One region of the Kluyvera sp. 142486 genome, then DNA from elsewhere that is predicted to be linked to it. Evidence: predicted binding sites of a transcription regulator. Region 1 holds the regulator's gene; each other region holds the start of a gene.

Region 1 (7,752 bases):
GTAAAAGGCAAGGGGTAAGTTTTACCCCGCAGCGCCGATGTTTAGGCGAAGCCTTTTGGTGTGCCCATCCGGGCACATCATTTTTCTACACTTCATAGCGTGACAACAAACTGTTGCACTGCTGTTGCGCTAATGATCGTATTTGACCATTCCTGCACCCCCTCCCGCTGTGTTCTGCGATACAATGACCAGAAGTTATGTATTGGAGAGACAGGCATGTCGCACCCCGCACTGACGCAACTCCGCGCGCTGCGCTATTTTGACGTCGTTCCCCCGCTTGAATCGGCACAGCGCGACTGGCTGATGCTGGAAGATTCCATGACCAAACGGTTTGAGCAGTTCGGGAAACCCGTTAGCGTCACACTGCTGAATGAAGCCTTCGTGGGCCGGGATGCGCTGGACGGTGAGCAGCACTTGCTGCCGGATGAACCTCGCTATTGGCTACGAGAAATATTATTGTGCGTGGGCGACGAACCCTGGCTCGCCGGGCGTACCGTGGTGCCGGAGTCGACGCTGTGCGGCCCGGAACTGGCGCTACAGCAGTTGGGGAAAACGCCGCTCGGGCGCTATCTGTTTACGTCATCGACGTTGACCCGGGATTTTATCGAAATAGGGTGTCATGATGCGCTGTGGGGGCGACGTTCCCGCCTGCGTCTGAGCGGCAAACCGCTGCTGCTGACGGAGCTTTTTTTACCCGCATCGCCGCTGTACTAAGAGGAAGAAGAAAAATGGAGTGGAGTCTTAGGTCGAATAAGCTGCTCGCTTACCATCGACTCATGCGTACGGACAAACCGATTGGCGCGCTATTACTGCTGTGGCCGACGCTGTGGGCGCTGTGGGTGGCGTCCCCTGGCGTACCGCCGCTGTGGATCCTGGCGGTGTTCGTCGCCGGCGTTTGGCTGATGCGCGCCGCGGGCTGCGTGGTGAATGACTATGCGGATCGCAAATTTGACGGCCACGTAAAGCGCACCGCTAATCGGCCGCTGCCGAGCGGGGCGGTGACGGAGAAAGAGGCTCGTACGCTGTTTATCGTGCTGGTGCTGCTCTCCTTCATTCTGGTGCTGACCCTCAACACCATGACCATTCTGCTGTCGATTGCCGCACTGGCGCTGGCCTGGATTTATCCGTTTATGAAGCGCTACACCCATCTGCCGCAGGTGGTGCTAGGCGCAGCGTTTGGCTGGTCGATCCCGATGGCTTTTTCTGCCGTCAGTGAAACGCTGCCGCTGAGCTGCTGGCTGATGCTGCTGGCTAACATCCTGTGGGCGGTGGCCTACGACACGCAGTACGCGATGGTTGACCGCGACGACGATGTGAAAATCGGCATTAAATCGACGGCGATTCTGTTCGGCGATAACGACCGCCTGATTATCGGCATTCTGCAGGCGTGTGTGCTGGGGCTGATGGCGCTTATCGGCTGGCTGAACGGTCTGCATTGGGAGTTTTACTGGTCAATCCTGATTGCTGGCGCGCTATTCGTTTACCAGCAGAAGCTGATTCGCCACCGCGAACGTGGTCCATGCTTCCAGGCGTTTCTGAATAATAACTACGTGGGGCTGGTGCTGTTTATTGGTCTGGCGATGAGCTACTGGCAGTTTTGAGACGGGCATTGCCGGATGGCGGCGTAAACGCCTTATCCGGCCTACAAACCGTTGCCCGACCGTAGCCCGGCCAAGCGAAGCGCCGCCGGGATTGGCTCGGAGCCTACAAAATCAACGGATAAAAAAATCCCCGGTCTCAGCCGGGGATTTTTGTTTTTACTGCGCCGCCTCTTCCTGCGTCACGCTCTCAATCGTCAAGCGCACGTCCGAGGTAATCAGGCTTGCCATCATCTGGTACACCTTCATCGTCTCTTCCGGCTCGGCGTCACCGCTGTCGCTGATGTAGCCTTCATCACGCAGGGTTAACACCAGAGAAGAGAACACCGCTTTATCGAAGAACTCTGGCGAGTTGATACCGTGCAGCACCGAGAGACGCTGAGCCAGGGTACGGCTCTCTTTCTCCAGCGTGCTGCGGTTCATCGACGGGTTGCCGCTCAGCAGCCAGAAGGTGATCGCATAACGCTGCAGCGTTTCGCGCGCGCCGGCAGCCAGCAGCTGCAGGGTACGGGAGTGGGAAGCGTTGATACGCAGCTCGCCGTTCTGCTCGGTAAGCATCTCCTGACGCACCATCTCCGCAATCAGCGTATCGATAACTGTTGGCAGCTCCGCGCGATCCCAGCGCAGGAACAGCTCGGCTTTCAGCATCGGATACAGCGTATCGATAACGCTCAGCACCTGCTCACGCGAAATCTCACGATGCTGAGTCATAATCGACGCCAGCAGCGACGGCATGATCAGCATATGCGCGATGTTATTGCGGTAGTAGGTCATCAGCACCGCCTGCTCGCGCGGCAGAATGATGATGTCGCCGATGGTGTCCTTCTCGACTTCGAACTTGTTCATCTGCAGCGCGTGATCGATAAGCTCGCTGGCAGAGGAGGTTGGTGCCGTTGCATCCGGCGCATACGGTGCGTTACGCAGCAGCGCCAGATAGCAATCGAGCTGCTGAGTTAGCTGCTCGCGGGTCAGCGAGCGCTGACGCGAAGCCAGCAGGGCGGTACAGCACAGGTTCATGGCGTTCGCCGCGCCTGCATTGTTGATACGCACCATCAGCTCGGCCGCCATCTTGTTGACGGTCGGCGTCAGCCACGCAGGACGCACGGCTTCGATTGGGTCGATAGACTCGCGCCACTCCGGCACATGGTGGTTCAGGTAGGTCATCAGCGGCATCGGTTCGCCGAAGTTGACGTAGCCCTGGCCCAGATTGCGCAGCTTGCTCAAGCCGCGCAGCATCTGCGGCAGGCTCTCTTTCTCTTTGGTCGCCCCGCGCAGCTCTTTGGCGTAAGTACCCACTTCCATCACGTGTTCGTAGCCGATGTAAATCGGCACTAATGTGATAGGGCGGGAACCACCGCGCAGCATCGCCTGAATGGTCATCGACAGGGTACCGGTTTTCGGGTCCAGCAGACGGCCGGTACGGGAACGCCCGCCTTCCACAAAGTACTCCACGGAGTAACCGCGGCTGAACAGCTCGCCGAGGTATTCGCGGAACACGGTGGAATAGAGCTTGTTACCCTTAAAGGTACGGCGAATAAAGAACGCGCCCAGGCGGCGGAAAATCGGGCCTGCTGGCCAGAAGTTCAGGTTGATACCGGCAGCAATGTGCGGCGGCACCAGCCCCTGGTGATAGAGCACATAAGAGAGCAGCAGGTAGTCCATGTGGCTGCGGTGACACGGCACATAGACGATTTCATGCCCGTCGTGCGCCAGCTGGCGTACGCGCTCGGCGTTGTGAACGTTAATGCCCTGGTACAGACGGTTCCAGGTAAAGCTGAGGATACGGTCGGTCAGACGAATCATCTCGTAGGAGAAGTTCGCGGCGATCTCTTCCATCAGCGCAATGGCGTTCTGCTGGGCTTTCTCGTGGGAAATTTTCTTGCTGCGTGCTTCGTCTTCTACCGCTTTGGCAATCGCTTTTGACGCCAGCAGCTTCTTGAACAGGTCGTGACGAGCAGGCAGACGCGGGCCGACCGCCGCCAGGCGCTGACGAGCAAAGTGCATACGCGCGACGCGAGCCAGTTTCTGAGCGATAGTTTTATCGGTACCGTGTTCGTCCGCCATGCGGCGCAGGGAGACGGACGGCGAGAAGCGGACAAAGCTGTCGCGACCGAGCCAGGAGACGGCGAAGAACTTCTGGAAGCCGTTCAACATACGCAGCGGCGGGTTAACCTCGCCTTTCTCGCGACCCGGCGAGCGACCAAACATCACCGACACCGGCACCATTTGCACATCCAGTTCAGGATTGCTGCGGTGCAGATCGAGGTAGTCGTGGAACAGTTTGATCGACTCTTCTTTCGGCGTGTAGTAGGTGAACACGCGCGGGCCGCCGTGGATAAAGACGTAGCGCGGCAGCAGCGTACCGTCGATCTCAAGCGGTTCAAGCGGGTCGGGTAAATCGTGCGCCAGGCACTGAGCGCGCAGCGTCAGCAAGTCAGCCTTAGAGTTATAAGGCAGGACGTACATAATCGGGCGCGACGTATCAAGCCCCAATTCCTGGGCAGGTTGTGCCGGAATAGACTTGCTCTTTACCAGAACACTTAATGGTAAATTCAGTAATTTGTAGTAAATTCGTGGCCAGCCGGACATAAACGATGTAAAGCCTCTGGTTAATCATGCAAATGCGCGGCAAGAATATCAGAAAGTCGGTGAAATTTCTGTTCTACCGCCTCATAACAAGCATTGTCATTGACGTAAAAACGAAAAAGGTTCTTGAGATGGCCAATAATACCACTGGGATTACCCGAATCATCAAAGCTGCGGGCTATTCCTGGAAAGGATTCCGCGCGGCGTGGATCAATGAAGCGGCGTTCCGCCAGGAAGGCGTTGCCTCTGTTATCGCGATTATTATCGCCTGCTGGCTGGATGTCGATGCCATCACTCGTGTCCTGCTCATCGGGTCCGTCCTTTTGGTGATGATAGTGGAAATTCTCAATAGTGCACTGGAAGCGGTCGTTGACCGTATCGGCTCTGATTATCACGAGCTCTCCGGCCGGGCGAAAGACATGGGTTCTGCGGCGGTTCTGTTGTCTATTTTCGTGGCGGTGTTCACCTGGGCGACGCTGCTGTGGTCTCATTTTCACTAAAGTCGTGAAAACTGCCTGATTTCGTGAGTTTTATGGTTCCAAAATAGGCAGTAGCTGTATATACTCACAGCATAACTGTATATACACCCAGGGGGCGGAATGAAAGCGTTAACGACCAGGCAGCAAGAGGTGTTTGATCTCATTCGAGATCACATCAGCCAGACGGGCATGCCGCCAACGCGTGCGGAAATTGCTCAGCGCTTGGGGTTCCGTTCCCCGAACGCGGCTGAAGAGCACCTGAAAGCGCTGGCGCGTAAAGGCGTCCTTGAGATTGTCTCAGGCGCTTCTCGCGGCATCCGCCTGTTGGTAGAAGAAGAAGAGGGCCTGCCGCTGGTGGGCCGCGTCGCGGCGGGCGAACCGCTGTTGGCGCAGCAGCACATCGAAGGTCACTATCAGGTTGATCCGTCGTTGTTTAAACCGAGCGCCGACTTCCTGCTGCGCGTCAGCGGTATGTCGATGAAAGATATCGGTATTATGGATGGCGATCTGCTTGCCGTGCATAAAACCCAGGACGTGCGCAACGGCCAGGTCGTGGTCGCGCGTATCGACGAAGAAGTGACGGTAAAACGCCTGAAAAAACAGGGTAACGTCGTCGAACTGCTGCCGGAAAACAGCGAATTTAAACCTATCGTTGTCGATCTCCGTCAGCAAAACTTCTCCATCGAAGGGCTGGCCGTTGGCGTTATCCGCAACGGCGAGTGGCTGTAACTCTCCCCTGATTCTCATGGCTGCGATACTTCCGCTATCGCAGCCTTTTTTCGTTCTGGTCAAAACTCATGCCGCTACTTACTCACGCCGATAAGGCGCTGTGGCGCCTTGCGCTGCCAATGATCTTCTCCAACATCACCGTTCCGCTGCTGGGGCTGGTGGATACCGCCGTGATCGGCCATCTCGATAGTCCTGTTTATCTCGGCGGCGTCGCCATTGGTGCTACGGCAACCAGCTTCCTGTTTATGCTGCTGCTGTTCCTGCGGATGAGCACTACCGGGCTCACGGCGCAGGCGTTCGGCGCGAAAAATCCGCAGGCGCTGGCCCGTGCGCTGGTGCAACCGTTGATGCTGGCGCTAGGCGCCGGGCTACTGATCGTTCTTTTCAAAACGCCGCTGATAAATCTGGCGCTCTCTATCGTTGGCGGCAGCGGCGAGGTGCTGGAGCAGGCGCGACGCTTCCTTGCTATCCGCTGGCTTAGCGCGCCAGCCGCGCTGGCGAACCTGGTGCTGCTCGGCTGGCTGCTGGGCGTGCAGTACGCCCGTGCGCCGGTCGTACTGCTGGTGGTCGGCAACGTGCTGAATATCGTGCTCGACCTGTGGCTGGTGATGGGGCTACACATGAACGTGCAGGGCGCGGCGCTGGCAACGGCGATTGCTGAATACGCCACGCTGCTGGTGGGGCTGGGAATGGCGCGTAAGGTACTGGTGATGCGCGGGATCTCGTGGGCAATGCTGAAAACGGCCTGGCAGGGGGATTTTCGCCGCCTGCTGGCGCTTAACCGCGACATCATGCTGCGCTCGCTGCTGCTCCAGCTCTGCTTTGGCGCGGTAACCGTCTTCGGCGCCCGCCTGGGTAGCGAAGTGGTGGCGGTGAACGCCGTGCTGATGACCATGCTGACCTTCACCGCCTACGCGCTTGACGGCTTTGCCTATGCGGTGGAAGCCCATTCGGGGCAGGCCTACGGTGCGCGCGACGGCAGCAAGCTGCTGGAGGTCTGGCGGGCGGCATGCCGTCAGGCGGGCGTCGTGGCGCTGGCCTTTGCGCTAATTTACGCCCTCCTGGGCGAGCATATTGTGGCTCTGTTGACCTCGCTGCCTGAACTGCGGCAGCTTGCCGACAGCTATGTGCTCTGGCAGGCGGTGCTGCCGGTGATTGGCGTATGGTGCTATCTGCTGGACGGAATGTTTATTGGCGCCACCCGCGGCGCGGAGATGCGTAACAGCATGGCGGTGGCCGCCGCTGGGTTCGCGCTTACCATGCTGGCGCTACCGCTGCTCGGCAACCACGGGCTGTGGCTGGCGCTCGCCGTATTCCTTGCGCTGCGCGGGCTGTCGCTGGCCTTTATCTGGCGTCGCCACTGGAAAAACAACAGCTGGTTTGCCTGACCAAATGGTTAAAGATTCCGAATAATGAAATGACCTTAGAATGACTGACTACAATTAACCTCACGCTTAGCGAAAAAGATGTCTTTCCTGAAACATGCTTTTCGCTATTCACTCACTGACTAACGAGGATTCAATGATGAATAAAGACGAAGTCGGCGGTAACTGGAAACAGGTTAAAGGTAAAGTGAAAGAGCAATGGGGCAAACTGACCGATGATGATATGACGGTGATCGAAGGCAAACGCGATCAGCTGGTCGGTAAAATTCAGGAACGCTACGGCTACGCGAAAGATCAGGCCGAAAAAGAGGTGGATAGCTGGGATAAACGCCACAACCACCACTGGTAATAGCGTCCTCCTGCCCGTGCGTACAAGGAAGTACGCTCCCCCTGTTTAGCGCCTGCTAGCGGGATTTCTTCTTAATCTGAATGGTATGATCGTGATGACAGTGTTCGTGTGCGCTGCACGCTTCCACTTCCACACAGGCTGAGCACAGACCGTGCGCTTCAATCACGTTATGACGCAGAGCAAAGCCCATTTTGGCTGCCAGCGCGTGCATAATGTCTTCTACCCCTTCCGCACACTCTTCCTTCACCACGCCGCAGCGATCGCAGATAAACATCGCGGAGGTATGAGTTGGCTGATCGAACAGATGGCAGAGCACGTAGCTGTTAGCCGATTCCACCTTATGCACGAAGCCTTGTTCGAGCAAAAATTCCAGCGCGCGATAGACGGTAGGTGGTTTAGCCTGAGGTTCTTTAACGCGCAGCAGGTCTAGCAGGTCGTATGCGCTAATCGCCCCTTCCTGAAGACTCATCAGACGCAACACTTCCAGACGTTGCGGAGTCAGGCGCACGCCGCGTTGCGCACACAGCTTTTCAGCCTGCGCTAACAGTTCTTGCGTGGTGGTCTTATCCATTGGCGTCCTCGGGTTACGGGTGAAACAAACGTCTACTTTATCATGTTATGCCGGA
Region 2 (7,752 bases), on a different contig from region 1:
TGCGGCCATTGCTTGCGGAAATTCTCCAGCGCGGGCGTCAGCCACTGAATACAGCTATGGCATTCGATGGCGATACGCAGGGTGGCCTGCTGTGGTTCATGACAGGCCTGCAGTGCCTGAGTGATTTGCGGCAGCACCTGGTTTGCCAGCTGCAGCAAAATCTCCCCCTGCGGGGTAAAGCGCAGCGGCTGGCTTTTACGTACGAATAGCCGGAAGCCAAGGCGCTGTTCCAGATCGCTGAACTGGTGAGACAGGGCGGATTGGGTCTGGTGCAGCGTCGCCGCGGCCGCCGCCAGAGAACCACTGTTCCGCAACGCCTGGAGCGTTTTCAGATGTTTAATTTCGATCATGAAAGTCCTTCACTTCGGCATGAGTAATTTGCGCTTGAGGAATATACAGTACCTGTCGATTATGGATGTGTAAACATCTGGACGGCTAAATACTAAAAAATCCATGAGAGGCATATGATGACTATCCAAAACCACACCCTCGGTTTCCCTCGCGTTGGCCTGCGTCGCGAGCTGAAAAAAGCGCAAGAGAGCTATTGGGCGGGTAACGCTTCCCGTGAAGAGTTGCTGGCCGTTGGCCGTGAACTGCGCGCCCGTCATTGGGATCAGCAAAAGCAGGCAGGTATCGACCTGCTGCCGGTGGGCGACTTCGCCTGGTACGATCACGTGCTGACCACCAGCCTGCTGCTGGGCAACGTACCGGCTCGCCATCAGAATAAAGATGGTTCCGTCGATATCGACACTCTATTCCGTATTGGCCGTGGCCGCGCACCGACCGGTGAACCTGCGGCGGCGGCAGAAATGACCAAATGGTTTAACACCAACTATCACTACATGGTGCCCGAGTTCACCAAAGGCCAGCAGTTCAAGCTGACCTGGACCCAATTGCTGGATGAAGTCGACGAAGCGCTGGCGCTTGGCCACAACGTTAAGCCTGTCCTGCTGGGGCCGGTCACCTATCTGTGGTTGGGCAAAGTGAAGGGTGAGCAGTTTGACCGCCTGACCCTGCTGAACGACATTCTGCCGGTGTATCAGCAGGTGCTGGCCGAGCTGGCGAAACGCGGTATTGAGTGGGTACAGATTGATGAGCCTGCGCTGGTTCTCGAACTGCCGCAGGCGTGGCTGAATGCGTTTAAACCGGCCTACGATGCGCTGCAGGGGCATGTGAAGCTGTTGCTCACCACCTATTTCGAGGGCGTGACGCCGAATCTGGACATCATCGCCGCGCTGCCGGTGCAGGGGCTGCACGTTGATCTGGTGCATGGTAAAGATGATGTTGAAGTACTGCATCAGCGTCTGCCGGCGGACTGGCTGCTCTCCGCTGGCCTGATTAATGGTCGCAACGTCTGGCGCGCTGATCTCACCGAAAAATATTCGCAAATTAAAGCGCTGGTTGGTCAGCGTGACCTCTGGGTCGCCTCTTCCTGCTCGCTGCTGCACAGCCCTATCGACCTGAGCGTCGAAACCCGCCTGGATACGGAAGTGAAGAGCTGGTTCGCCTTTGCTCTGCAAAAATGCGGTGAGCTGGCGCTACTACGCGATGCGTTGAACACCGGCAATACGGCGGCTCTGGTCGAGTGGAGTGCGCCAATTCAGGCCCGCCGTCATTCAACCCGCGTGCACAATGCGGCAGTGGAACAGCGCCTGGCGGCGATTACCGCCAAAGACAGCCAGCGTACTAGCGCCTACCCGGTACGCGCTGAAGCGCAGCGCGCGCGCTTCAATCTTCCGGCCTGGCCGACGACGACTATCGGCTCGTTCCCGCAAACCACCGAGATTCGCGGCCTGCGTCTGGATTTCAAAAAAGGTAACCTGGATGCGAATAACTACCGCACCGGTATTGCCGAACATATCAAGCAGGCGATTATTGAACAGGAGCGCCTGGGGCTCGATGTGCTGGTGCACGGCGAAGCCGAGCGTAACGATATGGTTGAGTACTTTGGCGAGCATCTCGATGGCTTTGTCTTCACCCAGAACGGTTGGGTACAGAGTTACGGTTCTCGCTGCGTGAAGCCGCCGGTCGTCATTGGCGACGTGAGCCGCCCGGAAGCGATCACCGTGGAGTGGGCGAAGTACGCCCAGTCCCTGACCGACAAACCGGTGAAAGGGATGCTGACTGGCCCGGTCACGATTCTTTGCTGGTCTTTCCCGCGTGAAGATGTGACCCGCGAAACCATCGCTAAGCAGATTGCGCTGGCGCTGCGTGATGAAGTGGCGGATCTGGAAGCGGCCGGTATCGGCATCATCCAGATTGATGAACCGGCACTGCGTGAAGGTCTGCCGCTGCGCCGCAGCGACTGGGCGGCTTATCTGGAGTGGGGCGTGGAAGCCTTCCGCATTAACGCCGCGGTGGCGCGTGATGATACCCAAATCCACACCCACATGTGTTACTGCGAGTTCAACGACATCATGGACTCTATTGCAGCGCTGGATGCGGATGTGATCACCATCGAAACCTCCCGTTCCGATATGGAACTGCTGGAGTCGTTTGAAGAGTTCGATTACCCGAACGAAATCGGGCCGGGCGTCTATGACATTCACTCGCCGAACGTACCGAGCGTGGAGTGGATTGAAGCTCTGTTGAAGAAAGCAGAGCAGCGCATTCCGGCAGAGCGACTGTGGGTTAACCCGGACTGTGGTCTGAAAACCCGCGGCTGGCCGGAAACTCGCGCGGCGCTGGCGAACATGGTAAAAGCGGCGCAGAACCTGCGTCAGGCTTAAAAACCAAACGGAGGCTAATGCCTCCGTTTTCTTTAATAAGGGAATTAGCCTTTTTTCCCGCCGTACTGCGCAAACCACGCCAGCATGCGCTGCCAGCCGTCTTTCGCTGACTCTTCATGATAGCTCGGGCGGTAATCGGCGTTGAACGCATGTCCAGCTTCAGGGTAAACCACGATTTCGGCATTCGCATTGGCCGCTCGCAGCGCATGATGCATGGTGTCGACCGACTCCAGCGGAATTCCCGTATCCTGACCGCCGTACAGCCCCAGCACCGGGGCGCTAAGATCGACCGCCACATCTACCGGGTTTTTCGGCATCTTCAGCGTCTTGTCGCCCACCAAACGGCCATACCAGGCCACGGCGGCTTTGAGCTGCGGGTTATGCGCGGCGTACAGCCAGGTAATACGGCCGCCCCAGCAAAAGCCAGTCATCAATAAACGGCTGGCATCACCGCCGTTACGTGCCGCCCAGTTGGCGACGTGATCGAGGTCGGCCAGCACCTGCGCGTCGGGAACTTTTGATACCAGGCCGCTAAACAGCGTGGGGACATCGTCATAATCGTTCGGGTCGCCCTGACGGAAGTAGAGTTCTGGTGCGACAGCCAGATAGCCCTCTAATGCCAGACGGCGACAAATATCGCGGATGTGTTCGTGGACACCAAAAATCTCCTGCACTACGATGATTACCGGAAGCGGCGCATCGCTATGCTTAGGGCGAGCGTAGTACGCTGGCAGCGTATCACCTTGTGAAGGAATAGAGGTTTCTCCCGCTGATATGGCCTCTTCGGGCGTATGAACGGTGGTTGAGGCGTGAGGTGAAGCCGCAGGGGCAAATCCAGGTTGTCTGTTGGTTGTCATGGCATTCTCCGTACCCTTTTAATGAACTCATAGCCAAATCACATTGCCTGAATGCGGCGTATTTTTGGTCAGCAGGGAGTAACAATAACTTGTTAATGTGATGTGAATCACTAATTGCGTGGAATTTAATGTAATATTTTTAATTCTTAGTGATGGTGGTCACGAAAAGATGTTGTGGTCTTCTATAAAGTACATTTTTGCTTCTTCTGACAAAACTGAACCACAGAGGAGTTCTTTATGTCCAAGTCTGATGTTTTTCATCTCGGCCTCACCAAAAGCGACCTTCAAGGGGCTACACTCGCTATCGTCCCAGGTGACCCGGAACGTGTGGAAAAGATCGCCGCGCTGATGGAAAAGCCGGTAAAACTGGCATCTCACCGTGAATTTACCTCCTGGCGTGCCGAACTTGATGGCAAGTCGGTGATCGTTTGCTCTACCGGTATTGGTGGCCCATCCACCTCTATCGCCGTGGAAGAACTGGCCCAGCTGGGTATCCGCACCTTCCTGCGCGTCGGTACCACCGGCGCCATTCAGCCGCATATCAACGTCGGTGACGTTCTGGTGACCACCGCTTCCGTCCGTCTGGATGGGGCGAGCCTGCACTTTGCGCCGATGGAATACCCGGCAGTGGCTGACTTCGCATGTACGACTGCGCTGGTTGAAGCGGCGAAAGCGGTAGGCGCGACCACGCACATCGGCGTAACTGCCTCTTCCGACACCTTCTATCCAGGTCAGGAACGCTATGACACCTTCTCTGGCCGCGTAGTGAGAAACTACAAAGGCTCTATGGAAGAGTGGCAGTCAATGGGCGTGATGAACTACGAGATGGAATCTGCGACGCTGCTGACCATGTGCTCAAGCCAGGGTCTGCGTGCGGGGATGGTGGCAGGCGTTATCGTTAACCGTACCCAGCAGGAAATCCCGAACGCTGAGACGATGAAGCAGACTGAAAGCCACGCGGTGAAAATCGTAGTGGAAGCGGCACGCCGTCTGCTGTAAATAAATACTCAAGTATAAAGGCCTTATTATGAGGCCTTTATACCATTCACATATTTAACGTTTTGAAGCTTCTAATAACTCACCCAGAGATAATCCTACTTCTTCTGACAGCGGCATAAGTTCATTTTTAATGGTCGCTAATGCCTCCATAAAATGACCTTTCTGATGTGACACCACAATAGTACCGGCACATTGATGAAATTTTGCATGGAGTTCACGAAAGCGCTCATATTCGGGATATTTAGCTAATGATTTTCCTTCGTTATATATCCATTCACCCACCTGGCACAACGTATCGTTAGAGACCTGCGCTGCATCAAACTCATCTTCCCGGTGCTCTCGCAGGGCGGTGGTCCAACGTTCACGCCATGCAATGTGGAAAGCGATTGCCTCTTCAAGGATTAAACCGTTCAGGTTTTGCTGTTCCTTAGGAAGACCAAGACTCACATCTTCACCAGCAATTCTTTTTCTTATCCATGTGCTGAATTCCATTATATTCTCCATTATTATGTTGATTATTTATATTATCTGGGTTTGTTATTTATTTATGTTAATAATTAATAAATTTATTCATATATTATTAGGTGTTGTTGTGGTCACCTAAGATAATATGGTTATTAAGGGTATGGTAATTTATGCCGCCAGGCAACGATATTATAAATATATTTCTGTGATATATATATTTGTTATAATTTTTTATTATATATTTTTGTTGGTATTTAAATAATTCTCGGGAATAATATAAATGTTGCTATTAATTAAATAAATATCACTCCGCAGGCTAGTCCCTCTTTTTTTGCGTAGAGCCTCGCAGGAAACTGCTTTAAAACTGGACGTTTATACAGCACAATTCTATTTTGTGCTGATAACCGGTTTATGCAGGGGGCATTGTGGATATTGCCGTGGTGATTTATGCGCTGGTCGCGCTGGCGGGAATGGCGATTGGCTGGCTGGCGGCGAGCTATCGCGTGGCGCAGCAGCGCGCCGAACAGCTGGCTGAAGAACGTGACGTGTACAGTGAGCTGAGCGCGGCAAAACAGCAAATTGCCCAGAACGCTCACTGGCGGGAAGAGTGTGAGCTGCTCAATAACGAACTGCGTAACCTACGGGAAATCAACTCTTCGTTAGAGGTTGACCTGCGTGAAGTCACCACGCTGCTGGAGACCACCCGTCAGCACGGGGATGAAAAGTACCGCCTGATGCTCAACAGCGAGCAGCGCCTGAGCGAGCAGTTCGAAAATCTGGCCAACCGCATCTTCGAACAGAGTAATCGCCGGGTGGAGGAGCAAAACCGCCAAAGCTTGCACGGCCTGCTGACGCCGCTTCGCGAGCAGCTTGATGGTTTTCGCCGTCAGGTTCAGGAGAGCTTTGGGCAGGAGGCGCGCGAGCGTCACACGCTGGCGCACGAAATTCGTAACCTCCAGCAGCTCAACGCCCAGATGGCGCAGGAGGCAGTCAACCTGACCCGCGCGCTGAAAGGCGACAACAAAACCCAGGGCAACTGGGGGGAAGTGGTACTCACGCGCGTGCTAGAGGCGTCCGGCCTGCGAGAAGGGCATGAATACGAAACCCAGGTCAGCATCAATACAGACGTGAACTCCCGCATGCAGCCGGACGTTATCGTGCGCCTGCCGCACCGCAAAGATGTGGTGGTGGATGCCAAAATGACGCTGGTGGCCTACGAGCGCTACTTTAACGCCGAAGATGACTACACCCGCGAGGCCGCGCTGCAGGAACATATTGCGGCGGTGCGTAACCATATCCGCATGCTGGGTCGTAAGGATTATCAGCAGTTACCGGGGCTACGATCGCTGGACTACGTCCTGATGTTTATCCCTGTGGAACCCGCCTTTCTGCTGGCGCTGGACAGGCAGCCTGAGCTGATAAGCGAAGCGCTGAAAAACAACATTATGCTGGTCAGCCCGACCACGCTGCTGGTGGCGCTGCGGACCATCGCCAACCTATGGCGCTATGAACACCAGAGCCGCAATGCGCAGCATATTGCTGAACGGGCAAGCCGCTTATATGACAAAATGCGCCTCTTCGTCGATGACATGTCGGCTATCGGCCAGAGCCTCGATAAAGCACAGGATAACTACCGTCAGGCGATGAAAAAGCTCACCACCGGGCGCGGTAATCTGCTAACGCAGGCCGAGGCGTTTCGCCACCTTGGGGTGGAGGTCAAACGCGAGATTAATCCGGAACTGGTTGAACAGGCGACGGCGCAGGACGATGATTTTCGTCTGCGTGACGACACCGACACCAATGATGACAATCCGTTAGCCGCAGAACGTCGCTAAAACGCTCGCTGCACGGGTTTGGTAACGGGGTGGAATCGTAGGGCAATTGCGTCCAATCTGTTACACTCCATGAACATTTTCTTGATAAGCAGGCATAGAGATGGTTGAGGATTCACAAGAAACGACGCACTTTGGCTTTCAAACAATCGCCAAATCACAGAAAGAAAACATGGTGGCGCATGTCTTCCATTCTGTCGCCGCAAAATACGATGTAATGAATGATCTGATGTCATTCGGTATCCATCGTCTCTGGAAGCGTTTTACCATTGATTGCAGCGGCGTGCGCCGTGGACAGACGGTCCTCGATCTGGCGGGCGGCACCGGTGACCTGACGGCAAAATTCTCGCGTATGGTTGGTGAAACCGGCCGTGTGGTGCTGGCAGATATTAACGACTCGATGCTCAAAATGGGCCGTGAAAAGCTGCGCAACATCGGCGTGGTGGGTAACGTGGAGTACGTGCAGGCAAACGCCGAAGCGCTGCCGTTCCCGGATAACACCTTTGACTGCATCACCATCTCCTTTGGCCTGCGTAACGTCACCGACAAAGACAAAGCGCTGCGTTCGATGTATCGCGTACTGAAGCCGGGCGGACGTCTGCTGGTGCTGGAGTTCTCCAAGCCGGTTATCGACCCGCTGAGTAAAGCTTACGATGCCTACTCGTTCCACATCCTGCCGCGTATTGGCGAAATGGTGGCAAACGACGCAGAAAGCTACCGCTATCTGGCAGAATCTATTCGTATGCACCCCGATCAGGACACCCTGAAAGAGATGATGCAGAACGCTGGGCTGGAAAACGTTGAGTACTTCAACCTGACGGCAGGGATTGTCGCGCTGCATCGCGGCTATAAATTCTGATAAGCGGGGGC
Region 3 (7,752 bases), on a different contig from region 1:
GGTCGATGGCCTGCACAACGCGCTGGTGTTCATGTCCATGCCGGTAGTCGCCTTCGCGGTGATGGCTATTTTGCTGACCCTGGCTTCGGTGATTCGCTTAGAGAAAGTCGCCACGACGCTGTTTATTTTGCTCAGCGCCAGCGCGCAGTATTTCATGATGAACTTTGGCATCATTGTCGACCGTTCGATGATTACCAATATTCTCGATACGACCCCTGCGGAAAGCTACGCTCTGCTCTCCGGGCAGATGATTATGGTATTTGCCTTTACCGCCCTGCTCGCTATTGCGCTAGCCTGGTGGATCAAAATTAAACCGGCAGCAAGCATGTGGCGCGGCACAATAATGCGTGCGGGCACCGTTCTCGTATCGGCGCTGTTAATCCTTCTGGTCGCCGGCCTGTTCTATAAAGATTACGCGTCGCTGTTCCGCAATAATAAAGAGCTGGTGAAATCGCTTAACCCGTCTAACAGCATTGTGGCCATGAACTCCTGGTATTTTCACCATGAGATGGATAACTTGCCGCTGGTGAAAATTGGCGAAGATGCCAAACAAAAAGCGGTGATGAAAAACGGCCCGCGTAAAAATCTGACGATATTAATCGTCGGCGAAACGTCACGCGCCGCTAACTTCTCACTGGGCGGCTACGAACGTGAAACCAACCCATTGCTGGCAAAAGATAACGTCGTCTATTTCCCAAAAACGGCCTCCTGCGGGACAGCTACGGCGGTCTCGGTTCCGTGCATGTTCTCTAATATGCCGCGCACTGGTTATGACGAGTCGTTAGCGCACCACCAGGAAGGGCTGCTGGATATTATTCAGCGCGCCGGGATTCAGGTGCAGTGGAATGATAACGATGGCGGCTGTAAAGGCGCCTGTGACCGCGTGCCGCACCAGGATGTCACCGCGCTGAACCTGCCAGGGCAGTGCATCGACGGTGAATGCTACGATGACGTACTGTTCCATGACCTTGAAAAGACCATTGATAACATGCAGGGTGATGGCGTCATCGTATTGCACACCATTGGCAGCCACGGCCCGACCTATTACAACCGTTATCCGCCGGAATTCCGTCGCTTCACGCCAACCTGCGACACCAGCGAAATTCAGTCCTGTAGCCAGGAACAGCTGAAAAATAGCTACGACAACACAATTTTGTACGTCGACCATATTGTCGATAAAGCAATAAAGTTGCTGCAATCCAAACAGGATAAATTCACCACCAGCCTGGTTTACCTTTCCGACCACGGTGAATCTTTGGGTGAAAATGGCGTTTATTTACACGGACTGCCTTATTCCATTGCTCCGGAAACGCAAAAACATGTACCAATGCTGTTATGGTTATCTGATGATTATCAGAAACGCTATGGCGTTAATTACGCCTGCCTGCAGCAAAAGGCCAAAGAAAATGACTACTCGCAGGATAATCTGTTCTCTACAATGCTGGGATTAACCGGCGTAGAGACCCAGGAATATCGCGCAGCGGATGATATATTAGCCACCTGTAAATAGAGGCCAGCAGATGAAAATATTAGTCGTGGAAGATGACACCCTATTATTACAGGGGCTGATTCTGGCAATGCAGAGCGAAGGATACGCCTGTGATGGTGTAGAAACCGCGCAGCAGGCGGCGCTGAGCCTGGCTAACGGACATTACAGCCTGGTAGTACTGGATTTAGGTCTGCCAGACGAAGACGGTCTGCACTTCTTAAACCGTATGCGTCAGGAAAAAATAAGCGTGCCGGTGCTGATTCTGACCGCCCGCGATACGCTGGAAGATCGCGTGATGGGGCTGGATACCGGTGCAGATGACTATCTGGTGAAGCCGTTCGCGCTGGAAGAGTTGAATGCCCGCATTCGCGCCCTGCTGCGACGTAACCTCAACCAGGGCGATAACGAAATTACGGTTGAGAATCTGCGCCTTAACGTCACCCGTCGTCAGGTCTGGCTCAATGAAGAGTTGCTGGAACTGACGCCGAAAGAGTATGCCCTGCTTTCACGCCTGATGCTGAAAGCGGGCAGCCCGGTGCACCGCGAAATCCTCTACAACGATATCTACAACTGGGATAACGAACCGGCGACCAATACGCTGGAAGTGCATATCCACAACCTGCGTGACAAGGTAGGTAAAGCGCGGATCCGCACCGTACGCGGGTTTGGCTACCAGTTGGTTAACGCGATAAACAAAGCGGAGTAAGGCATGGCGCTATTTTCCATCCGCAAGTGGCCGATGCGCCATCAGTTGCTGCTCGCCATCGGCGTGATTCTGGTGGTGTTCCAGCTCATTAGCGTGTTCTGGCTCTGGCATGAGAGCAAAGAGCAGATTGAGCTGGAAGTCGCGATGCTGATGCATAACCACAACAACGCCAAGCACATCCGCCACGAGGTGCGTGAAGCGATTGCCAGCCTGCTGGTACCCAGCATGCTGATTATTGGCCTTGCGCTCTTCCTCTGCCTGCAGGCAGTGAAGCGGATCACCCGTCCGCTGGCCGACCTGCAACAAGAGCTGGATTCGCGTACGCCGGGGAATTTGCAGCCAATCTTTCTTCAGCAGACCACCGTGGAAGTCGAGGCGGTGACCAACGCTATCAACCAGCTTGTTGATAACCTGACGCAGACGCTTAACCGAGAGCGCTTGTTTACCGCCGACGTCGCCCACGAGCTGCGCACGCCGCTGGCGGGATTAAAGCTGCACCTTGAGCTGCTGGAGAAAACCCAGAAGCTCAACCTGTCCCCGTTAGTACAACGCCTGGATCAAATGACCGATAGCGTGGCGCAACTGCTGCTGCTCGCCCGCGTCGGCCAATCGTTCTCCGCGGGGAGCTATCAGCAGGTGAATCTGTTGAGCGACGTGATTGAGCCACTGAAGGGCGAGCTGGAAACGATGCTGGAAACGCGTGCGCAAACGCTGGTGATTGCCGAACCAACGCCAACGGTGACCGTTTCGGGCGACGCCACGCTGCTGCGCCTGCTGCTGCGCAATCTGGTTGAGAATGCCCATCGTTATAGTCCAAAAACGTCAGCGATTACGCTGTCGCTGGTTCAGGATGCGCGGCCGATGCTGGTCGTGGAAGATGAAGGTCCGGGGATCGATGAGTCGAAGGTGGGCGAGCTGAGCCAGGCGTTTGTGCGCATGGACAGCCGGTATGGCGGTATTGGTCTGGGGTTGAGTATCGTTACGCGCATCGCCCAGCTGCATGAGGCGGCGTTCTTTTTACAAAACCGCGACACCAAAACCGGGACGCGGGCATGGGTAGAGTTTCAACCGACGAAGCGCTAAGGCGCTTCAGAAGGTGAGCATCCAGTGGCAAACAAAGCAGGCTACTATGGCAACAGAGACAAGCACGGTGAACAGCTGTTGGACGTTCAGATTCGACATAACACTACCCTCAATGATTTTACGGATAGTATCAGTAGATTATATTAAGCGAACCTTAAGGCTGGTTCCCGGCCCGTGATGGCTGCCTCAATTCAGAGAAATTGTGCCCGGGGAGGCGTTCGTGCCGCCCCGGGGTCGGCGTAAACGCCTCACCCGGGCTACACACATGCCTGATGGCGCTGCGCTTATCAGGCCTACTTAATTTTCACGCGCCAGACTGTAGCCCGGCCAAGCGAAGCGCCGCCGGGGCGGCACCCACTTATGACGTGGCGATAAACAGCTCGCGCAGCTGGTGCAGCCGGTCGCGAATCTCTGCCGCTTCTTCGAACTCCAGGTTCTGCGCGTGTTTGAGCATTTGCGCTTCCAGCGACGTAATCTGTTGCTGCAGCGCTTTTGGCGTCAGCGCCTGAACATCCGGCTCGACGATGGTGACCGCATTTTTCGACTTACCGCGACCTTTAGCCCTGGTTTTCGCCAGCCCCTCGCCCATCGCCAGAATATCAACAACGTCTTTCACCAGCCCCTGCGGCACGATGCCGTGCTCTTCGTTATAGCGCTGCTGTTTCTCGCGACGACGCTCGGTTTCACCAATCGCTTTCGCCATCGACGGGGTAATTTTGTCCCCATAGAGAATCGCTTTACCATTGATGTTACGCGCCGCACGACCGATGGTCTGAATCAGCGAGCGCTCGGAACGCAGGAAGCCCTCTTTGTCGGCGTCCAGAATCGCCACCAGTGAGACTTCCGGCATATCGAGGCCTTCACGCAGCAGGTTGATCCCCACCAGCACGTCAAACTCGCCCAGACGCAGGTCGCGGATGATCTCCATACGTTCCACGGTATCGATATCAGAGTGCAGGTAGCGCACCCGCTCACCGTGCTCTTCCAGATATTCCGTCAGGTCTTCCGCCATACGTTTGGTCAGCGTAGTCACCAGCACACGCTCGTTAATCACCGAACGTTTACGAATTTCCGACAGCAGGTCGTCTACCTGCGTGCCAACAGGACGCACTTCAATCAGCGGATCGAGCAGCCCGGTTGGACGCACCACCTGATCAATCACATCACCGCCGGATTTTTCCAGCTCGTAATTGCCCGGCGTCGCCGAGACGTAAATAGTCTGCGGTGCCAGTGCTTCAAACTCTTCAAACTTCAGCGGACGGTTGTCGAGCGCGGACGGCAGGCGGAAGCCGTACTCCACCAGCGTCTCTTTACGCGCGCGGTCGCCACGGTACATGCCGCCAATCTGGGGAATGGTGACGTGTGATTCGTCGATCACCAGCAGGCCGTCCGCCGGCAGGTAGTCAAAGAGCGTCGGCGGCGGCTCGCCCGGCCCGCGTCCGGAGAGGAAGCGCGAGTAGTTTTCGATGCCGGAGCAGTAGCCCAGCTCGTTCATCATTTCGAGGTCAAACTGGGTACGCTGGCTCAGGCGCTGCTCTTCCAGCAGTTTGTTATTCGCCAGCAGCACCTTGCGGCGGTCTGCCAGCTCCACTTTGATCTCTTCCATCGCCTGCACAATACGCTCGCGTGGCGTCACGTAGTGCGATTTCGGGTAGATGGTAAAGCGCTGGATGGTCGAATCAACGTGGCCGGTCAGCGGGTCAAACAGCGAGAGGCGTTCCACCTCTTCGTCAAACAGCTCAACGCGCAGTGCCAGATCGTCAGATTCGGCCGGGAAGATGTCGATAACCTCGCCGCGCACGCGGAAGGTCGCGCGCTGAAACGCCTGATCGTTACGGGTGTACTGCAATTCAGCCAGACGGCGCAGAATGGAGCGCTGATCGATAATCATACCCACCGTCAGGTGCAGCATCATTTTGAGGTACAGGTCAGGGTCGCCCAGACCGTAGATAGCGGACACCGAGGCCACCACCACTACGTCGCGGCGTTCGAGCAGCGCTTTGGTGGCGGACAAACGCATCTGTTCGATATGTTCGTTCACCGAGGCATCTTTTTCGATAAAGGTATCCGAGCTTGGAACATACGCTTCCGGCTGGTAGTAGTCGTAGTAGGAGACGAAGTACTCCACCGCGTTTTCCGGGAAGAACGCTTTCATTTCGCCGTATAGCTGAGCGGCCAGCGTTTTGTTCGGTGCCAGCACCATCGTCGGGCGCTGAAGGTCAGCGATGACGTTGGCGACGGTAAAGGTTTTCCCCGACCCGGTCACGCCCAGAAGCGTCTGGTGCGCCAGGCCGTCTTCCAGCCCCTCTTTCAGGCGTGAAATGGCAGCAGGCTGGTCGCCTGAAGGACTAAACGCAGAATGCAATTTGAAGGGTTTACTCATGGACAACGCTACCTGATGACGAATGGGCCGGGCTGGAGATTAATTCTACTCGCCGCCTGCCGAATTGCCAATAAAAAATACTGGATATAAAAACAGTAATCACTTACTGTATTTCGTGTTCCTGGGGCAACGGCAAGCAAGAGCGGCTGAAATTTATCCTCTGACCAGATAAAACACCAGCCTGATAAGGTTATCCCCAGAATTTTTTCTCTTTTAACATTTGTCAATATAGGTCATGAAAGTTTTATGGCAATCCGCAGCACTTTTTGTTACGCCATTGCTTTTATTTATCTTGTTGAATTTTATAAAAAACATCGAAAAGCCGCGTTTCGCATCAATTCAGGCGCAGGCCGCATGTTCTCTCGTTTACCGCAGGTTTTCTAACTCTAATGCACAGGGTTATCCACAGGAATAGTGGATAACTGCCGCTAGCCCCTATCCCCCGCCACCCGGCGATTTGCGCAACAGCGTGTCAACGTGAATGCAAAAAAATATTTTATTGCCGATTTTGATATTTATCAGCGAAAAAGCACGCCCATTTTGTCCATCAACATGGGCGATTTCCTTACGTTATCTGCGGGTTAGTGCTTACGAATGAAGAAGGAAAAGGCGTGCCAGAAAAACGACTTACAGAGCGCTCAGGTCAAGGTATTGCCCAAGCGGCTGGGATTCAACCTCATCACCCAGCCACGGGATCTCCCCGAGCAGCGGTGCGGGAAGCATTCGCTGGAGCGTGCTGAGGTATTCTTTATGGCGACGCCCCGGCGGCGTCACATCGTTGGCAATCCAGCCTGCCAGCCGCAGCCCCGCCTGTTGAACTGCCTGCGCGGTCAACACCGCATGGTTGATGCAGCCAAGCTTCACGCCCACTACCAGGATGACCGGCAGCTGTTCTGTCTGCACCCAATCCGCCAGGGTCAGCGTCGGGGAGAGCGGCGTAAACCAGCCACCGGCACCTTCCACCAGCACCCAGTCGGCTTCAGCCTCCAGCACACGCAGCCCGGCAGAGAGCACGCTGGCCTCAATAGGCCGCTGTTCGTCGGCGCTGACGATATGCGGAGAGGTCGGCTCGGCAAAGGTATACGGGTTCACTTGCTCATAGCGTAACGGCAGCACGCTGTTGCGTTGCAGCGCCAGTGCGTCGCTGTTGCGCAAACCGTCGACGGTCATTTTGCTGCCGGAAGCAACCGGTTTGTACCCCGCCGTACGCCGCCCAAGCGAACCAGCCGCCTGAAGCAGCGCGGTGCTGGCAACGGTTTTTCCGACTTCGGTATCGGTGCCGGTTACATAAAAGCGTTCAGTCACGCGAGATCACTCCTGTAAAAAGATGGTAAGTCAGCGGGAATACTCCCGCCTGAGACGGCCACGCCAGTTGAAGCTGCTGTAGCCTGCTGCGCGTCAGCGGTTGCTGGCTGCGCCCCTCATGAAGATGCGTCGCACCAATGCCTTTCAGGGAACGCATGGCGCTCAGCGCATCGGGAAAAGCTAGCGTGATGGAGGTGGCAATGCTGCGGCTGTGGTAGCCAACTAGCGCCTCCTGCAGCGCCGTCTCGGGAAGAAAACGGTTGGCGTGTGGGCGCTGGTCAACGGCACGCCAGGCCTGATTCAGCTCTGGCAACGAACCTGCCGTTAAGGTGGTAAAGGCCAGCGTGCCGCCGGGGCTAAGCTGGCGATGCAGCCCCTCCAGCGCTACGTGGAGGTCGCTACACCACTGAATAGCCAGATTGCTCCACACCAGATCGAAGCCCCCTGCGGGCAGTGGAATCGCTTCAATATCGGCCTGAAGATAACGGTCTGCCGCCTGCTGACGCTGCGCCTGCTCAAGCATTTCCGCCGAGAGATCCAGTGCCGTCACATGGCTCCCTTTGTCGCGCCAGTAGCGGCTGTAGCTGCCCGGTCCACAGCCCGCATCCAGCACTCGGTCAAACGCCTGCGCCGGCAGCTGAGACAGCAGCTGTCGTGCACTCAGGCGCTGTAACTCGTCGTGCTGATGATAGTGCGCCGCCGCGCGGCCAAACGCCGCCGCCACCGCCTGTTTATTGACGGTTGCCATGCAGCACCTCCAGCAATAAGTCGATATCCTGCGCTTCA
Region 4 (7,752 bases), on a different contig from region 1:
GGCGGGTGACAGCGGCAGCAACTTGCTGAAGGTAAAGACCCGCAGGTGTTGTAAAACGCGGAAGGTCGCATCATGGCTGACCAGACGCTCAAAGTAGCGCCCGGCGGTACGGATAATCGCCGCGCCGCGCACGCCGGCAGCAGGCAGCATGTAGTTAAAGGTGTAAGCGCCCGCGAACCCGACAACCGCTGAGGCGGAGAGGAACCAGCCGGAAAGGGTCAGTAAGCCAATACTCGCGAGCAGGGTGATAATCGCCAGCACAACGCCCAAGCTTAACAGCCACTTGTGGCGTTTATAGAGCGCCAGATAAGGTAACAGTGCGCGCATTTAAATCTCCTCCTGACGGCTAGCCAACAGGCTGGCAAACACACCGTTAGCATCAACCAGCTGTTGATACGTTCCCTGCTCAATAATCTGACCGTTTTCCATCACCCAGATAGCGTCCCAATCGGTAATACCTTCAAGCTGATGGGTGACCATTAGCGTGGTTTGTTGGGTCGAGGCTTCGGTGAGCGCCTGCATCACACGTTGCTCGCTGTGGGCATCAAGACTTGCGGCAGGTTCATCCAGCAGCAGCAGACGGCAGGGGGCGAGCAGGGCACGGGCGACAGCGACGCGCTGAGCCTGACCCACGGACAGACGCGCGGCCTGTTCTCCGACCACTGTGTCGATACCGTCAGGAAGTTGCGGCAGAAATTCGCTGACCCAGGCTTTATCCAGAGCTTGTTGCAACTGGTGCTCGCTGGCTTCCAGATTGCCGAGCAGGACGTTCTCGCGCAGCGTAGCCGCTGGAAGCTGCGGGTTTTGTCCAACCCAACTCATCATGCGGTGCCAGCCTTCCGGGTGCAGGTTGCGTAATTCAACGCCGTTCACTTTCAGCGAACCGCTGTAGGGCAGGAAACCGGCAAGCGCATTCAGCAGCGAGCTTTTACCGGAGCCGCTCAGGCCAACCAGCACGGCACGTTGCCCGGCGTTAAGCGTAAAGTTCAGCGGCCCAGCCAGCATTTTGCCTTCCGGCGAGGTGATAAACAGATCCACGGCGTGAAGGGTAACCGGCTCACTGGTGTCCAGCGTCTGGTCACCTTGCTCAGGATGCGCCAGCGGCGCTTCAAGGAACGTTTTCAGGCTGTCGGCGGCGCCAACGGCCTGTGCCTTGGCGTGATAGAAGGTGCCTAAATCACGCAGCGGCTGGAAGAATTCAGGAGCCAGAATCAGCGCGAGAAAGCCGGAAGAGAGCGTCACTGCGGTACCGTAGCTGCCGAAGTTTAGCTCGCCGAGATAGGAGAAGCCGAAATAGACGGCGACCAGTGCAATAGAGAGCGAGGTAAAGAATTCCAGTACGCCGGAGGAGAGGAAGGCCAGTCGCAACACTTCCATCGTGCGTTGACGGAAATCCTGCGATGCTTCACGAATGCTTTCCGTTTCCGCTTCGCCACGACCAAAGATACGCAGCGTATCCATGCCCCGCAGGCGGTCGAGGAAGTGACCGCTCAGGCGCGCCAGCGCCAGGAAGTTGCGGCGGTTGGCATCGGCAGCGCCCATCCCCACCAGGGCCATAAACAGCGGAATTAACGGCGCAGTTACCAGCAGTATTAACGCGGCGACCCAGTTGGAAGGGAAGATCGCGACCACAATCAGCAGCGGCACGCAGGCCGCCAGCGCCATCTGCGGCAGATAGCGGGCGTAGTAATCGTGCATATCATCGATTTGTTCGAGGATAAGCGTCGCCCAGCTTCCGGCCGGCTTGCCCTGAATCCAGGCCGGACCAGCCTGCTGCAGGCGGTCAAGCACCTGACGGCGAATTTCAAATCGAATCTGTTGCCCGGCGTGAAAACCAACGCGCTCCCGCAGCCAGACGACCCAGGCGCGCAGGATAAAGATCAGCACCAGCTGGATAAACGGCAGCAGCAACGCTTCTCGCGGGATGTTCTCCATAATCATGTGATGGAGAATGCGGGCAAGGAACCAGGCCTGGGCGATGATCAGTACACCGCTAACGAAGCCGAGCAGACGGGAGGTCATCAACCAGCGGCGTGACAGGACGCTTTGCTGTTTGAGCCAGCGGGTGAGTTCTTGTTGGCGACTTTTATTCATTGGGCGCTTAGCAGGTGCTTATGGCTAATGGTTTCAGTTATGGGCGCGGCAATGTTACATCGCAGAAAAAATAAAGGCGACTTATCGTCGCCTTTTTTACTTTTGTTACTGACTTGTAAAGATTATTTGCACGCGTCAGCCAGACCGTCGAGGTAGCGCTCAGCGTCCAGCGCGGCCATACAGCCGGTACCCGCAGAGGTGATTGCCTGACGGTAAATGTGGTCCATTACGTCACCCGCCGCGAACACGCCAGGGATGCTGGTTTGCGTTGCGTTACCGTGAATGCCGGACTGCACTTTGATGTAGCCATTTTCCAGCGCCAGTTGGCCTTCGAAGATCGCGGTATTTGGGCTGTGGCCGATAGCCACGAACAGACCCGCGACGTCCAGCGATTCAATCTCGTCGTTTTCAGTAGAACGCAGACGCAGACCGCTCACGCCCATCTGGTCGCCGGTCACTTCTTCCAGCGTACGCTTGGTGTGCAGTACGATATTGCCGCTTTCCACTTTATCCATCAGACGTTTGATCAGGATTTTTTCCGCACGGAAAGAATCACGACGGTGAATCAGATGCACTTCTGATGCGATGTTGGACAGATACAGTGCTTCTTCCACTGCGGTGTTGCCGCCGCCGATGACCGCGACTTTCTGGTTGCGGTAGAAAAAACCGTCGCAGGTAGCGCAGGCAGAAACGCCGCGGCCTTTAAACGCTTCTTCTGACGGCAGGCCCAGATAGCGGGCAGAGGCGCCGGTGGCGATGATTAACGCATCGCAGGTGTACTCGCCGCTGTCGCCGGTCAGGCGGAACGGACGGTTTTGCAGATCCACGCTGTGAATATGATCGAAAATAATTTCGGTCTCAAACTTAGTGGCATGTTCGTGCATACGTTCCATCAGCAGTGGACCGGTCAGGTCGCTTGGATCGCCAGGCCAGTTTTCCACTTCTGTGGTGGTGGTCAGCTGACCGCCTTTTTCCAGCCCGGTAATCAGTACCGGTTGCAGGTTTGCGCGTGCAGCATAGACCGCAGCGGTGTATCCCGCAGGTCCAGAACCAAGGATTAACAACTTACTGTGTTTGGCCGTGCCCATGAGATCCCCATAATTGTTGGCAGACATTGCTCTGGATTGTAGGGAATTTGTAGACGTAAAAAAAGAGCACAGCGATTTTGTTAACGATATGTGTAATAGAATGAGCCGATTGATTGGCTATTTTAACATCAAAAAATATAACTATTTCTACTGCCACGCCGATGATTATAAGACGATTACATGTGAAACCGGACCCAGGATTCATGAATATGTGGCATGTTGTACTAAAAAAAGATGTTTTGCTTTGACAATCCCCTAAGCTTTTGCGACAACATTCAAGGAAGAAGAAAAGCAGTGTTTCGCGTGTGGTGAATTTTCATGCACGCAAATACCATTTTTACCCGGATCACTGAAATCTACGTATGGTGTGGACAGACATCATACGTGATGTCGGAGGGTGGCCGTTAGGCGCCGGGGCTTCTCATACGCATACCCTGGGATATTCGTCGTTGCAGCAACAACGGCGCATTGAAATCGGGAGAAGGCTCTGAACAGTGAAGTGCACAGAGTCAAGACAGGAGTAGGGAAGGAATACAGAGAGACAATAATAATGGTAGATAGTAAAAAACGCCCTGGCAAAGATCTCGACCGCATCGACCGCAACATTCTCAATGAACTGCAAAAAGATGGGCGTATTTCGAACGTCGAGCTTTCCAAAAGAGTAGGACTTTCTCCGACCCCGTGCCTTGAGCGCGTACGTCGTCTGGAACGACAGGGTTTTATTCAGGGCTATACCGCGCTGTTAAACCCGCATTACCTTGATGCATCGCTGCTGGTTTTTGTTGAGATTACTCTGAATCGCGGTGCACCAGACGTGTTTGAACAATTTAACGCCGCTGTGCAAAAACTTGAAGAAATTCAAGAGTGTCACTTGGTTTCCGGCGATTTCGACTATCTGTTGAAAACCCGCGTACCGGACATGTCGGCTTACCGTAAACTTCTTGGCGAGACCCTGCTGCGCCTGCCAGGCGTGAACGACACCCGTACTTACGTCGTTATGGAAGAGGTTAAGCAGAGTAATCGTCTGGTAATTAAGACCCGCTAAAACGGAACAGGTGCAAAATCAGCGTAGTTTGATTACACTCCTGTTAATCCATACAGCAACAGTGTCGGCGCAATCTGGCACTGTTGTCCGTTTTAGCATTCGGCACCTGGAGAGCCTTTCTTGAGCCAGGAATATACAGAAGACAAAGAAGTCAAACTCACAAAACTCAGCAGCGGACGCCGGCTCCTTGAGGCGTTACTCCTTTTATGCGCCATTTTTGCCGTTTGGTTAATGGCTGCACTACTGAGCTTCAATCCTTCCGATCCTAGCTGGTCGCAAACGGCCTGGCACGAACCGATCCACAATTTATGTGGTGCTCCTGGCGCATGGCTGGCCGATACGCTGTTCTTCATCTTCGGCGTGATGGCTTACACCATACCGGTCATCATTGTTGGTGGCTGCTGGTTTGCCTGGCGACACCGTTCGAACGATGAGTACATCGACTACTTCGCCGTCTCGCTGCGCCTGATTGGCGTACTGGCGATCATCCTTACTTCATGCGGACTCGCGGCGATAAACGCCGATGATATCTGGTACTTTGCCTCCGGCGGCGTGATTGGCAGCCTGCTCAGCACCGCGCTGCAACCGATGCTGCACAGCAGCGGCGGGACCATTGCGCTACTCTGCATCTGGGCCGCAGGTCTGACGCTGTTTACCGGCTGGTCATGGGTCAGCATTGCCGAGAAAATGGGCAGCTGGATCCTCAATATTCTGACGTTCGCCAGCAACCGAACCCGTCGTGACGACACCTGGGTTGATGAAGACGAGTACGAAGAAGAAGACGAATATGAAGACGACGGCGAGGAGACGCAGAAAGCGTCCCGTGAATCTCGTCGTGCGCGCATCCTGCGAGGTGCGCTGGCACGCCGTAAGCGGATCGCCGAAAAATTCTCTAACCCGATGGTGCGCAAAACGGACGAGGCGCTGTTCTCTGGTCGTCGTATGGACGAACCGGAAGAGGCAGGTCGCTATGCGGCTCAGGTCGATCCTGATGATGTGCTGTTCTCTGGCGCCAGCGCGACGCGTGCCGCCGAATATGATGAGTACGATCCTCTACTGAGCGGCCATACCGTCGCTGAGGCCGTTGCCGTTACAGGCACAACGGCGTGGGCCGCTGACCCAACATTAGCTGCGCCGTCTATGAACGAGCAGCCTGTAGCTGCACCTGCCGTTGAATGGCAGGCCGTTCCAGCGCCAACGGCGGGTGAACCGGTTATTGCACCTGCGCCAGAAGGATGGCCGCCGGTACAGCAACCTGCTTATGAGCAGCCACAGTATGCACAACCGCAGCAGCCTGCTTATGAGCAGCCACAGTATGCGCAACCGCAGCAGCCTGCTTATGAGCAGCCACAGTATGCACAGCCGCAGCAGCCTGCTTATGAGCAGCCACAGTATGCACAGCCGCAGCAACCTGCTTATGAGCAGCCACAGTATGCACAGCCGCAGCAGCCTGCTTATGAGCAGCCACAGTATGCACAGCCGCAGCAGCCTGCTTATGAGCAGCCGCAGTATGCGCAACCGCAGCAGCCTGCTTATGAGCATCCGCAGTATGCACAGCCGCAGCAACCTGCTTATGAGCCGCCGCAGCATGCACAACCGCAGCAGCCTGCTTATGAGCAGCCGCAGCCAGAACAACCCTATATCGCGGAATCGGATTATCTGAACGTGCCACAGGCTGAACCAACGCCTGTCGTAGAGCCAGAACCGGTAGTGGAAGAGGAGGTTAAACCTGCTCATCGTCCGCCGCTGTACTATTTCGAAGAAGTGGAAGAGAAACGCGCACGTGAGCGTGAACAGTTGGCGGCGTGGTATCAACCCATTCCGGAACCGTTAGCGCCAATGGAACAGCGGGCATCTACCGCGCCGTCCATTCCAGTTTCTGTACCAGAACCTTCCGCTGCTGTTGCACCGGTCGCAGCGAGCGTCCGTCATGCGGCAGCTGCCGCCACCGGAACCGCCGCCGCTGCGGCTTCGGCACCGTTGTTTAGCCCAGCTGAAGGTCCACGTGCGCAGGTTAAAGAAGGCATTGGCCCACAGCTGCCACGCCCTAACCGCGTTCGCGTGCCGACGCGCCGCGAACTGGCCTCTTACGGCATCAAGCTGCCATCGCAGCGGATGGCCGAAGAGCGCGCAGCCCGTGAAGCTGAGCGCTATCAGCCTGATGATAATCAGCCCCTGACCGACGACGAAGCAGATGCTCTGCAGCAGGATGCGCTGGCTCGTCAGTTTGCCGCCTCGCAGCAGCAACGCTATGGCGAAGCGGACGAGCAGGATAACTATGATTTCGAAGAGAACGATGAAGATGTTGCTGCAGAAGCGGAACTGGCACGCCAGTTCGCTGCATCTCAGCAGAATCGTTACGCCAGCGAACAGCCACAAGGCGCGCACCCGTTCTCTCTCGACGATTTTGAATTCTCGCCGATGAAAACGCTGGTGGATGAGACGCCGAAAGCGCCGTTGTTCACGCCGAGCGTGATGCCGGAGCCTGCGGTGACGCCGCCGCCTCAACAGCCGCTGCAGCATGCTCAAGGCTACCATCAGCCGCAGCAACAGCATGCACCTCAGCAACAGTATGCTCAGCCACAACAGCATGTGCAGCAGCCTGCACATCAGCCGGTAACGCCACCGCAGCAGGAGAGCCTGATTCACCCGCTGCTGATGCGTAACGGCGACGATCGTCCGCTGCAGAAGCCGACGACGCCTCTGCCATCGTTGGATCTTTTAACACCGCCGCCAACGGAAGTGGAGCCGGTGGACACCTTTGCGTTGGAACAGATGGCGCGTCTGGTGGAAACTCGTCTGGCCGACTATCGCATTAAAGCGGACGTCGTTAACTACTCGCCGGGGCCGGTTATCACCCGCTTCGAGCTGAACCTGGCGCCGGGCGTGAAGGCTGCGCGTATTTCGAACCTGTCCCGTGACCTGGCCCGTTCGCTGTCGACGGTTGCCGTGCGCGTGGTTGAAGTCATTCCTGGCAAACCGTACGTTGGCCTTGAACTGCCGAATAAAAAACGTCAGACCGTCTATCTACGCGAAGTGCTGGATTGCGATAAATTCCGCGATAACCCATCACCGCTGACGGTGGTACTGGGTAAAGATATCGCCGGTGAACCGGTGGTGGCCGATCTCGCGAAAATGCCACACCTGCTGGTTGCCGGTACCACTGGTTCTGGTAAGTCCGTCGGCGTGAACGCCATGATCCTCAGTATGCTCTATAAAGCGCAGCCTGAAGATGTCCGCTTCATCATGATCGACCCGAAAATGTTGGAACTGTCAGTGTATGAAGGGATCCCGCATCTGCTGACTGAAGTTGTCACCGACATGAAAGACGCCGCTAACGCCCTGCGCTGGAGCGTCAACGAAATGGAACGTCGTTATAAGCTGATGTCGGCGCTTGGTGTTCGAAACCTTGCCGGTTATAACGAAAAAATTGCCGAAGCGGCGCGCATGGGCCGTCCGATTCCTGACCCTTACTGGAAACCGGGCGACAGTATGGATGCCACGCATCCGGTGCTGGAAAAACTG

Evidence for each region. Region 1 encodes LexA, which represses DNA repair genes until DNA is damaged. Its sites were predicted from a motif close to TNCTGTATGTACATACAGNA; they were not measured.
Region 2: a site for LexA is predicted at 5,413-5,432, ahead of rmuC (DNA recombination protein RmuC). Genes of this name have one in related genera too.
Region 3: a site for LexA is predicted at 5,740-5,759, ahead of uvrB (excinuclease ABC subunit UvrB). Genes of this name have one in related genera too.
Region 4: a site for LexA is predicted at 4,266-4,285, ahead of ACLGE8_RS06000 (DNA translocase FtsK 4TM domain-containing protein). Genes of this name have one in related genera too.

Annotation. Positions count from the first base shown of each region.
Region 1 covers NZ_JBKHUI010000013.1:46,115-53,866, forward strand. The annotation lists gene malM (maltose operon protein MalM) at 1-18, shown strand, start outside; gene ubiC (chorismate lyase) at 217-714, shown strand; gene ubiA (4-hydroxybenzoate octaprenyltransferase) at 729-1,601, shown strand; gene plsB (glycerol-3-phosphate 1-O-acyltransferase PlsB) at 1,758-4,187, opposite strand; gene ACLGE8_RS15095 (diacylglycerol kinase) at 4,316-4,684, shown strand; gene lexA (transcriptional repressor LexA) at 4,784-5,392, shown strand; gene dinF (MATE family efflux transporter DinF) at 5,461-6,780, shown strand; gene ACLGE8_RS15110 (CsbD family protein) at 6,917-7,126, shown strand; gene zur (zinc uptake transcriptional repressor Zur) at 7,182-7,697, opposite strand.
Region 2 covers NZ_JBKHUI010000019.1:15,585-23,336, reverse strand. The annotation lists gene metR (HTH-type transcriptional regulator MetR) at 1-350, opposite strand, end outside; gene metE (5-methyltetrahydropteroyltriglutamate--homocysteine S-methyltransferase) at 468-2,729, shown strand; gene ACLGE8_RS18760 (dienelactone hydrolase family protein) at 2,774-3,586, opposite strand; gene udp (uridine phosphorylase) at 3,824-4,585, shown strand; gene ACLGE8_RS18750 (CZB domain-containing protein) at 4,640-5,077, opposite strand; gene rmuC (DNA recombination protein RmuC) at 5,476-6,885, shown strand; gene ubiE (bifunctional demethylmenaquinone methyltransferase/2-methoxy-6-polyprenyl-1,4-benzoquinol methylase UbiE) at 6,986-7,741, shown strand.
Region 3 covers NZ_JBKHUI010000004.1:188,043-195,794, forward strand. The annotation lists gene eptA (phosphoethanolamine transferase EptA) at 1-1,510, shown strand, start outside; gene pmrA (two-component system response regulator PmrA) at 1,521-2,195, shown strand; gene pmrB (two-component system sensor histidine kinase PmrB) at 2,199-3,278, shown strand; gene uvrB (excinuclease ABC subunit UvrB) at 3,637-5,661, opposite strand; gene bioD (dethiobiotin synthase) at 6,289-6,966, opposite strand; gene bioC (malonyl-ACP O-methyltransferase BioC) at 6,959-7,714, opposite strand; gene bioF (8-amino-7-oxononanoate synthase) at 7,698-7,752, opposite strand, start outside.
Region 4 covers NZ_JBKHUI010000004.1:49,299-57,050, reverse strand. The annotation lists gene cydC (heme ABC transporter ATP-binding protein/permease CydC) at 1-327, opposite strand, end outside; gene cydD (heme ABC transporter permease/ATP-binding protein CydD) at 328-2,094, opposite strand; gene trxB (thioredoxin-disulfide reductase) at 2,217-3,182, opposite strand; gene lrp (leucine-responsive transcriptional regulator Lrp) at 3,733-4,227, shown strand; gene ACLGE8_RS06000 (DNA translocase FtsK 4TM domain-containing protein) at 4,348-7,752, shown strand, end outside.